DNA from 3 places in the Zhengella sedimenti genome. Region 3 is predicted to be linked to each of the others. Evidence: riboswitches for the same ligand, from Rfam matches in the RefSeq annotation. Region 3 holds a riboswitch; each other region holds the start of a gene.

Region 1 (3,273 bases), on a different contig from region 3:
TTGCCGCGGGCTGTCAGCGCCTATCATGACGACCAGATCACCAGAAACGACCACAGTAACCGCCGCGGATCATTATTGCGCCAAGGTCCCGCCCGTCCTGCAGCCGGCAACTCCCTATCTTGCGATCGTAGCTCGTGCGACCGTTTAGGTAGCAAGTCAGTATCTGCCCAGCTACAAGCGTCCGCATTCGAGCCGTCGCGCGTTCACCCGCGCTGGTTCCCGACTCGGCACAATCAAGAGAGCCGAAACGGATAGGGATCCCAGATACCTCGATCGTGTCGCCGTCCCGCACATGGGTTACGCGTCCGACGATTTCCTGGCCGCTGGAGATAGCCACGACGGGACCAAAGTATTCCGGAAAACGTTCTGCGCCAATGTACATGAAAACAAGACCCAGCGTGATGGCGATGATTGCCAGTCCGATAGCCGGTTGCCATCCACGTCTTCGGCGTTGTCCAAACCCATGGCCGTTCGGTCTACGTGACCCGTGAGCGTTCTGTTGCTTCGGTTCACCATATTTGCCCGTCAGCTTCATGAGGTGCCGGAACTCCTTGTCACTCAAAAAGGTCCGGGATCCGTACTGATCGAGCTTCGCCTGCATATCGCGGAGAAATTTTCGTTCCGCATCTTTCAGCGCGGTTGATACCAGCGCAAGTCTGATCGCGCGTTGAATGTCATCGAACTTTTCTCGTGAGAAATGCATAGTATAGCAGTAGAAATATGGCGAACGAGGCAGTCAAGTCACTGAGGCTCTTCATTAACACGTGACATGCCACTGGATGACAATTCAATGGCATGTCACCGGTTCTCCAGGGAACCCGCCCAAAAGCAGACACGCAACAATCGACCCCTAAAGCCGCCTGCGCGGTCGCTGTTCTGCAACCATCTATCCGGGCCGCATCTAGCAGACGATCTTGTCCATCGAAGCCATGGCCATGGTTGAGGAACTCGCCAAACCGATCCGACTGAATGGGTACGCATTGTGTTGGTGAGGGAGGTGCTATGCGCTGAACGTGTACGCACCAGCTTTGCTTGATAATCGACTTCGGCCTGGGCAGCCGCTTGTTCATCAGCGAGATTCATTGTACGAAAGCCATCAAGCATCAGGATGAGGGTGTAGCCCTCGCCAACCTGCCCGCCCGGGCAAGGTGGTACCCGAACAGGGGATGCGGCCAACTGGCAACCAAGCGGGCCCATCAATCAATTTCTCCTGCTGCGATCTTTGGCTGACCTCGCTTGGTTTGGCGCGGTCGGAAACATGTGCGGCTGCATCATGATCATCAGCCGCGCGAGGATGAAGCCACACGTGCGGTCGCAGCAGAACTGTACAGGAGGAACTCGACCAACAAGGAAGACAGCAGAAACCACCGGGTGACCGACCCATTCGGTCCGGCATTTGATTTTCAGCTTGTGCGCCGTGGGATGACCCCAGAAGCACTAAAGAGAGAAAGATATTGATATGCTCGTTCAGTCCGGCCTGTTCACATCGGAAAGCGTCTCCGACGGCCACCCCGACAAGATCTGCGACCAGGTCTCAGACACCATCCTGGACGCATGCCTCAGCCAAGATCCGGGATCGCGCGTCGCCATCGAAACGGCCCTGAAGGGCCGCACGCTCTGTCTTCTCGGGGAAATCACCACGGGTGCCCAGTTGGACCTTGGCGCCATCGCAAGAGGCGTTCTTTGCGACATCGGTCATGCAGGCGGGCACTGGGGTCTTGATCCCGACAACCTCATCGTCATCGAGGATGTCACCCTGCAGTCGCCGGAGATCAAGGCTGGCGTGGATGGGCTGGAACTCGGGGCAGGGGACCAGGGCATCATGTTCGGCTTTGCGTGCGACGAAACCGATGCCTTGATGCCGCTGCCGATTGAACTTGCCCATGCCTTGATGCGCCGGCAGCGCGAACTCCGCCTCTTGCCCGAGGGCGCGCTGCTGGGTCCGGACGCGAAGTCCCAGGTGACCGTGGCGTACGAGAATGGCCGACCTGTCGGCATCGATACCGTCGTCGTCTCGACGCAACACGATGCGCAACTGGCTCTCGCTGACCTGCGCGACCTGGTCAGAACCTCGCTCATCGAACCGGTCCTCGGCGACTGGCTGAGGCCGGATGTGAAGATCTTCATCAATCCGGCCGGCAGCTTCGTTCATGGCGGGCCCGCGGCGGATGCGGGGCTCACGGGCCGGAAGATCATTGTCGATACCTATGGTGGCTATGCCCGCCATGGCGGCGGCGCGTTCTCCGGAAAGGATGCGACCAAGGTGGACCGGTCCGCCGCCTATGCGGCTCGCCAGCTTGCACGCGATGTCGTCGCGCGGGGGTGGGCGCGTGCCTGCGAAGTCCGTGTGGCCTACGCAATCGGAATGTCCAGGCCGATCGATGTTCGCTTTGACACGTTCGGCACGTCCGATGGTCAGGATCCTGCTGTCCGCTACCGCGGCGAGGGGATCGATCTCTTCGACCTGATGCGCCCGGCTTCGATCCTTCGACGGCTGAACCTTGATCAGCCAGCCTTCCGCACGACCTCGACCTTTGGTCATTTCGGCCGTCCGGAATTTTCCTGGGAGAAGGCCGTCGTGGGTGACGTGGAGCGATGACGCAGATGACTTCATCGCATCGCACATCACCGGCCAGGACGAACAGGGAAAACCGGACATGAAGACGAAGGAAGCCAGAGAACTCGATGCGAAACTGAAGGCGCTCGGGATTCACACGCCATCCAGGGAACTCTTGAAGAGATTGTCGATGGAGGACCTGCGCTATCTGATTGAACCGCCGAGCAGACTGAAAACGACATATGTTTACGACCGCAACATCTCCGTTGAAGGAGAGGAGCTTCGCAAATGGATCGACATGGGCTTGATCTCGATCGATGCGACGAAGGCCAAGGCTGCAGGCTACACACCTGAAGCGCTGGAAGAGCTGATCCACGTTTACGGTCAGATCGATCCACAGCGCAAACGCGAGTCGGTGATATGGGCCCTGATCCAGAAACCCGTTTCCGCCGACTTCCTGCGCGCGTGCCAAGCACGCCGCTATGACGTCGATTGGGTGCGCGAGGCGATCGACGACGGGGCATCCATTGAAGCCATGGATGGTCTGAAGCAGTCCGGCATCCCGCTCCATTTCATGCCGGTTGCCGGCGCCCTTGATCGAGGGGAAAGTCGTTGTGACGCTGCCGCGCTGAAGCTCTGGTATGACACGGCGATCGAACCGTCGGTGGCTGCGCGGCTCATTGATGCCGAGGTGGGGCCTGAAGAGGCGCAACTCT
Region 2 (3,273 bases), on a different contig from region 3:
CCATCAATGGCAAGACCGGCTATGGCGGCTATCTGGACATCGTGCTCGACTTCATCTTCTACGGTGCCATTCCGCTGGCTTTTGCCGCGCTCGACCCGCAGGCCAATGCGCTGGCCGCGGCGGCGCTCCTGTTCAGCTTCTACGCCAACGGCGCCAGCTTCCTCGCCTATGCCGTGCTGGCCGAACGCCATGCCATGGAGACGGTGGCGCGGGGCGACAAGTCGATCTATTTCACAACCGGCCTGGCCGAGGCCACCGAGACCATCGCGGTCTTCGCCGCCATGTGCCTGTTCCCGTCCTGGTTTGCCGTCATCGCATGGGGCTTTGCCGCCGTCTGCCTCTACACGGCAGCCATGCGCATCCTTCTGGCCCGGCGCACTTTCGCCGGGCGCGGCTGAGCGTTTCACACCCGCGCCAGCGCCTGTTCGATGTCGGCGATCAGGTCGTCGCCGTGTTCCAGTCCGACAGACAGGCGCACCGTGCCGGGCCGGATGCCCTGTTCCAGCCGCGCCTCTTCGCTCAGGTTCTTGTGCGTCGTCGTGGTGGGATGGGTCACGAGGCTCTTGGCGTCGCCCAGGTTGTTGGAGATGGCGAAGATCGAAAGCGCGTTCTCGAAGGCGAAGGCCGCTTTCTTTCCGCCCTTCAGCTCCATGCAGACCATGGTCGAGCCGCCCGTCATCTGCCGCGCCACGATGCCCGCCTGCGGATGGTCGGCCCGGCCGGGATAGATGACCTGCGCCACCTTGCCGTGGCCGGCCAGGAAATCGGCGATGCGCGCGGCCGACGCGGTCTGTTGCGCCACGCGCAGCGGCAGGGTTTCGAGCCCCTTGAGCAGGGTCCACGCGTTGAACGGCGAAAGGCTGGGGCCGGTGTGGCGGAAATAGTCGTGCAGGTTCTCGTCGATCCAGTCCTTCGACGACAGGACGATGCCGCCGAGGCACCGGCCCTGCCCGTCGATATGCTTGGTCGCCGAATAGACGATGACATGCGCGCCAAGCTCCAGCGGCTTCTGGTAGAGCGGTGTGGCGAAGACATTGTCCACGACGACCGTGATGCCGTTGGCATTGGCGATGTCCGCGACCGCGGCAATGTCGATGACCGCCAGCGTCGGATTGGTCGGGCTTTCCAGGAAGAACACCTTCGTGTTGGGCCGGCGCGCCGCTTCCCATTCCTCAAGCTTCGTCCCGTCGATGATGGTCGCCTCGATGCCGAATTTCGGGCACAGCGTCTCTGCCACCCAGCGGCATGAACCGAAAAGCTGCTTGGCGGCGACGAGATGGTCGCCGGCCTTCAACTGGCAGAGCAGGGCGGCCGACACGGCGGCCATGCCGGAAGCCATCGCGCGCGCATCCTCCGCGCCCTCCAACGCCGCCATGCGCTTCTCGAACATGTCGACGGTCGGGTTCGCATAGCGCGAATAGATGAAGCCGGGTTCCTCGCCCTTGAAACGGGCTTCCGCGGCTTCCGCGCTGTCATAGACAAAGCCCTGCGTCAGGTACATCGCTTCCGACGTCTCGCCAAACTGCGAACGCAGCGTGCCGCCATGAACGAGGGTGGTCTGCGGGTGGAGGGGGCGCTTCGTGTCGACCATCATGTCTGCCTTCACAAACAAAAAACCGGCCGCGAAAGTCGCAAAGCCGGTGTCATGCGGCCCCTTTTAGCGACTTGTTTAACGTGGCTGCAAGCCGGCCGGCCAAATCACCACGGGATAAACCGGCTTATATGGCCGCGCGCGCCTTGCGTCAACGAAGTTGCGCGCTAAAGCTGTCCGGTCAGACAGGGGAGTGGGCAAAGTGCGCCAGACAGGCATCCTGCCGGACCGGGACATAGCGGAACTGTTCAGCAAGGGCGGGCTGAAGAGCAGCCGTCCGCTGGACGACGACCAGATCCAGCCGGCGAGCCTGGACTTGCGCCTCGGCCACACGGCCTATCGCGTGCGCGCCTCCTTCCTGCCCGGCCCGGTGGCGACCGTGGAAAGCAAGCTGGACCGCCTCAAGCTGCACGAGATCGACCTGTCGGAAGGCGCCGTGCTGGAAACCGGCTGCGTCTACATCATCCCGCTGCTTGAAAGCCTCGCCCTGCCCGACACCGTCTCGGCCTCGGCCAATCCGAAAAGCTCCACCGGACGGCTCGACATCTTCACCCGCATCATGACCGACCATGGCCGCGAGTTCGACAAGATCGCGCGCGGCTATGCCGGTCCGCTCTTCATCGAGGTCAGCCCGCGAACCTTTCCGATTGTCGTGCGCACGGGATCGCGGCTGAGCCAGATCCGTTTCCGCACCGGTCATTCGCTGCTGTCCGAAGGCGAACTGATGCTCCTGCATCGCTCCGAGGCGCTGGTCGACGAGGGCGAGCCGCACATTTCCGGGGGTGGCCTGGCCGTGTCGATCGACCTGATGGGCGGCGAAGGCGGCCTCATCGGCTATCGCGGCAAGCACCACACCGGCCTTGTCGACGTGGACCGGCGCGCCGCCCACGACGTGCTCGACTTCTGGGAACCGCTGCAGGGCAGGGGGCTCGGCGAACTGGTGCTCGATCCGGACGAGTTCTACATCCTTGTCAGCCGCGAGGCTGTGCACGTGCCGCCCGACTTTGCTGCCGAGATGACGCCCTTCGATCCGCTCGTCGGCGAATTCCGCGTCCACTATGCCGGTTTTTTCGATCCCGGTTTCGGCCATGCCTCGGCCGGCGGTCAGGGTGCGCGCGCCGTGCTGGAAGTGCGCAGCCACGAAGTGCCCTTCATCCTCGAACACGGCCAGATCGTCGGCCGGCTGGTCTATGAGCACATGCTGGCCCGGCCGGACATGCTCTACGGCGCCGACCTGAAATCCAACTACCAGGCGCAGGGCCTGAAACTGTCCAAGCATTTCCGCTGAGCGTTTGCGCCTTGACGCCGGGCGGGCCGCATGGCTCGCTGGTCTGTGCAACACGTGCTTCACCGGAGCGGGGATACGGCAATGGCGATCTACCCGGAACTGGCCGAGAAATTCGAGAAGCTTCAGGACGATCTGGAAAAGGCGATTGCCGAGCAGCGCCAGGCCTTCAACTACCGCATCGAGCGTGGCCGTGTGGTCTTCGAGAAGGAGGTCCTGCGCCTGCACAGGCAGATGCGCACGCGCTTGCTGAGCTATGTCGCGGGCGCCCGGCTTCGCGTGGTCCTGACGGCGCCCTTCATCTATTCCGTCTTCGTTCCGCTCGTCCTGCTTGACCTCTTCGTCACGATCTACCAGGCCGTCTGTTTCCCCGCCTACGGCCTGCAAAAGGTGCGCC
Region 3 (3,273 bases):
AAGTAACCCGCCGAACGGGAAGCGAGCGCGTCGAAACGCTCGAACCAGTCGTCGAGCGGCAGTTCCGGGCTCAGGACGATGGCCAGGAACGAGCGTCCCTTGAGGCGAATGGCTTGGGTCGTGCCGGTTAACACTCTGGTCATCCAGGTAAAGATTCTCTTACCTGATGGATAGGTTAACCATGGTTAACAAATGGTTAACGGGGCGCCCCGCGCCATGCCGCCAGATGGCAGTCCGGCGGGTGGCCTAACGGGCATACTTGATGAAGGGCGTCACCGTGGCGACACGGTCATAGAGCCTGCGGGCTTCATGGTTGAATTCCTGCGTCAGCCAGTAGACCGCGGGACATCCTTGCGCGTCGGCGGCGGCATAGACCGCCTCGATCAATGCGCGTCCGACACCGGTGCCGCGCACCTGCGGATCGGCATAGAGGTCCTGCAGATAGCAGACGTCCTCGATCTTCCAGCCGTGGCGATGGAACAGGAAATGGACAAGGCCGACCGGCCTGCCATCCTTCAGCGCCAGCAGGCCGCGAAATTCGCCCGGAGCCCCGGCATTGCCGCGCAGAATGCGTTCGAAGGACGAGCGGTATACCTCTTCGGACACCGCTGTCTCGTAGAAGTCCAGATAGGCCGTCCAGAGCCGGCGCCATTGCTCTTCATCTCCGGCTTCCAGCGGCCGGATCGTCAGTCCCGCGATTTGCGTCATCACATCCTCACAATCACAGCCATTGGCGGTCGCGTCCGATATCATCCATGTCGAAGGGAGTGGTCTGGTAGACCTGGTTGATCCAGTTGCCGAACAGGAGATGGGCGTGGGAGCGCCAGCGATTGAGCGGCTGGTTGGCCGGGTTGTCGTCCGGGTAGTAGTTGTGCGGCACTGAAATCGGCACATGGGCCGCGACATCGCGCTCGTACTCCTCCTTCAGCGAGGTGGAATCATACTCGATGTGATTGAAGATGTAGAGCCGGTTGCCGGCCTTCTCGGATATCAGGCAGGGACCGGTGTCGGGGCTGTCCATCAGCAGTTCCAGGCCGTTCTTGCCTTCCAGGTCGGCCTTGCGCACCTCTGTCCAGCGCGAGACCGGGATCTGGAAATCGTCCGAAAAGCCGGCGAGATAGGGCGAGACGGGGTTGAGGTTCTTGTGGCGGTAGACGCCGAACGCCTTCTTTTCCAGCGCGTATTTCGGCACCTTGTGGAAGTGCCAGATGGCGGCCATGGCGCCCCAGCAGATGTTGAAGGTGGAGTGGACGTTGGTTACCGTCCAGTCGAAGATGGCTTCCATTTCCTCCCAGTAGGCCACGTCCTCGAAGGGCAGCAGTTCAATAGGCGCGCCGGTGATGATGAATCCGTCGAACTTGCGGTGCCGGACTTCTTCCCAGGTCTGGTAGAAGGAAATCAGGTGATCGGCCGGCGTGTTCTTCGGCGTGTGGCCGCTCACGCGCACCAGCGAGAACTCGATCTGAAGCGGTGTGGCACCGATCAGCCGCGCGATCTGGGTCTCGGTGCGGATCTTGTTGGGCATCAGGTTCAGGAGCGCGATCTGCAACGGCCGGATGTCCTGGCGAATCGCGGATGATTCGTTCATCACGGACACGCCCTCGCGCACGAGGATGTCGCGGGCGGGGAGGGCATCGGGAATGCGGATCGGCATGTTCGGACTCCAGAACTCTAACGACCGGCCGCAATGACTTCGCTGCCGGTTCCGTGACGCTCCTGCTGTCCGCGGCCCTTTTAGCGAGTTGTTTTACGTGGCTGCAAGCCGGCCGGCCAAATCACCACGGCGGCGAAACTAGCGCTTGGCGCTCACAGGGTCAATCTGCCACGTCATTTGCCGCAAGTGCGACAACAGTTGGCCTCGCTTTTGACGGAAAAAACGTTTACCGGGCAGAAAACAAGATCACCAGACTTTGCCGCCTGGCGGCGGACGGGGAGGACCATGAAGGATACAAAGCGCTGGAGCGGCCGCTTGCGGTCGTTCGCACAAGCCGATGACAGGCGCGGATTTCGCGAACTGGCATTGACGCTCGGACTCCTGGCTGTGCTCTGGCTGGCGGCGGCGCTGCTTTTTGCCGCAGGCCATTGGCTGCTGTCGCTGCCGCTTCTGCCGCTTGCGGCGCTCATGCTGGTGCGGCTGTTCATCATCCAGCACGATTGCGGTCACGGTTCGCTGTTCACCACGGCGGCGCTGAACGACCGAGTCGGCAGGTTGCTCGGCGTGCTGACCTTCACACCCTATGGCTACTGGCGCCACAGCCACAACCTGCATCATGCCGGTTCCGGCAATCTCGACCGGCGCGGCATCGGCGACATCAGCACGCTGACGACGGAGGAATACCGCGCGCTGGGCTTGTGGGGCCGGCTTGCCTATCGCGCCTACCGCCATCCGCTGGTGATGTTCGTCATCGGGCCGGCCTATGTGTTCCTGGTCCAGCAACGCTGGCCTTCGGGTTTCACCGACCGCCGTGAAGCCTGGGTTTCCGCGCTCGGCACCAATGCCGGGATTCTCCTTTTCCACGGCGCGTTGTGGTACGTCTTCGGCTGGCAGGTGATGTTGGCGGTCCATCTTCCGGTGATCCTGATGGGCGCGGTGGCCGGCGTGTGGCTCTTCTACATCCAGCACCAGTTCGACCCGACCTTCTGGGCGCGGGCGCCGGAATGGGAGCGCGAGCAGGCCGCCCTCGAGGGATCCTCGTTCTATGACCTGCCGCGGCCGCTGATGTGGGCCACCGGCTATATCGGCATCCACCATGTGCATCACCTTGCGGCGCGCGTGCCCTTCTGGCGCCTGCCCGAAGTGCTGAAGGCCTATCCGGAATTCCGCGACAAGGGCCGCCTGACCTTCTGGCAGAGCCTGAAATGCGTCCGCCTGACGCTATGGGATGAGCCCACCCACAGGTTGGTCTCCTTTGCCGACTTCAGGCGGATGGAGGCGGCGTAGGCGCGGCCTGGCCGGCCGCCTCGCGCCCTTTCGGGCTCATGGCGTAGATCCCGGTCGCGACCCTCTCGAACCAGCCATAGTGATTGTCCGCCATGATGCGCCGGGCCGTTTCCACCCCGGTCGCACGGGCCACGAGCGCGGCCTTGCTTGGCCCGTTGCACGCCAGATGGGCGAGGCAGAGCATGGCGTCCTGGCGGTAGGCCGTCGTGATGGCGGTGCGCACGGACCCGCCGGTATTCGGATCGCCGACAAGCCGTTCGAACTCCCTGAGAAGGCGGCCCTTGCGCGGCTTCGACTTGCGCGGGCTGTAGGGGGCCGGATCGAGGCGGATC

What was found. A riboswitch is a leader RNA that binds a small molecule or an ion and turns the genes downstream of it on or off. The one in region 3 is predicted to bind S-adenosylmethionine.
Region 1: linked by a shared signal. The riboswitch ahead of metK (methionine adenosyltransferase) and the one ahead of metA (homoserine O-acetyltransferase MetA) in region 3 are both predicted to bind S-adenosylmethionine.
Region 2: linked by a shared signal. The riboswitch ahead of ACLB6G_RS14135 (O-succinylhomoserine sulfhydrylase) and the one ahead of metA (homoserine O-acetyltransferase MetA) in region 3 are both predicted to bind S-adenosylmethionine.

Annotation. Positions count from the first base shown of each region.
Region 1 is NZ_JBKFFP010000003.1:12,375-15,647, forward strand. It holds gene ACLB6G_RS09475 (DNA/RNA helicase domain-containing protein) at 1-29, shown strand, start outside; gene ACLB6G_RS09480 (thermonuclease family protein) at 38-703, opposite strand; SAM-I-IV-variant riboswitch at 1,096-1,197, shown strand; gene metK (methionine adenosyltransferase) at 1,460-2,599, shown strand; gene ACLB6G_RS09490 (hypothetical protein) at 2,658-3,273, shown strand, end outside.
Region 2 is NZ_JBKFFP010000005.1:39,978-43,250, forward strand. It holds gene ACLB6G_RS14130 (CDP-alcohol phosphatidyltransferase family protein) at 1-398, shown strand, start outside; gene ACLB6G_RS14135 (O-succinylhomoserine sulfhydrylase) at 404-1,594, opposite strand; SAM riboswitch at 1,637-1,715, opposite strand; gene ACLB6G_RS14140 (2'-deoxycytidine 5'-triphosphate deaminase) at 1,794-2,879, shown strand; gene ACLB6G_RS14145 (hypothetical protein) at 2,961-3,273, shown strand, end outside.
Region 3 is NZ_JBKFFP010000001.1:821,132-824,404, forward strand. It holds gene minC (septum site-determining protein MinC) at 1-143, opposite strand, end outside; gene ACLB6G_RS04085 (GNAT family N-acetyltransferase) at 247-708, opposite strand; gene metA (homoserine O-acetyltransferase MetA) at 722-1,654, opposite strand; SAM riboswitch at 1,714-1,792, opposite strand; gene ACLB6G_RS04095 (fatty acid desaturase) at 1,940-2,941, shown strand; gene ACLB6G_RS04100 (DUF2161 domain-containing phosphodiesterase) at 2,919-3,273, opposite strand, start outside.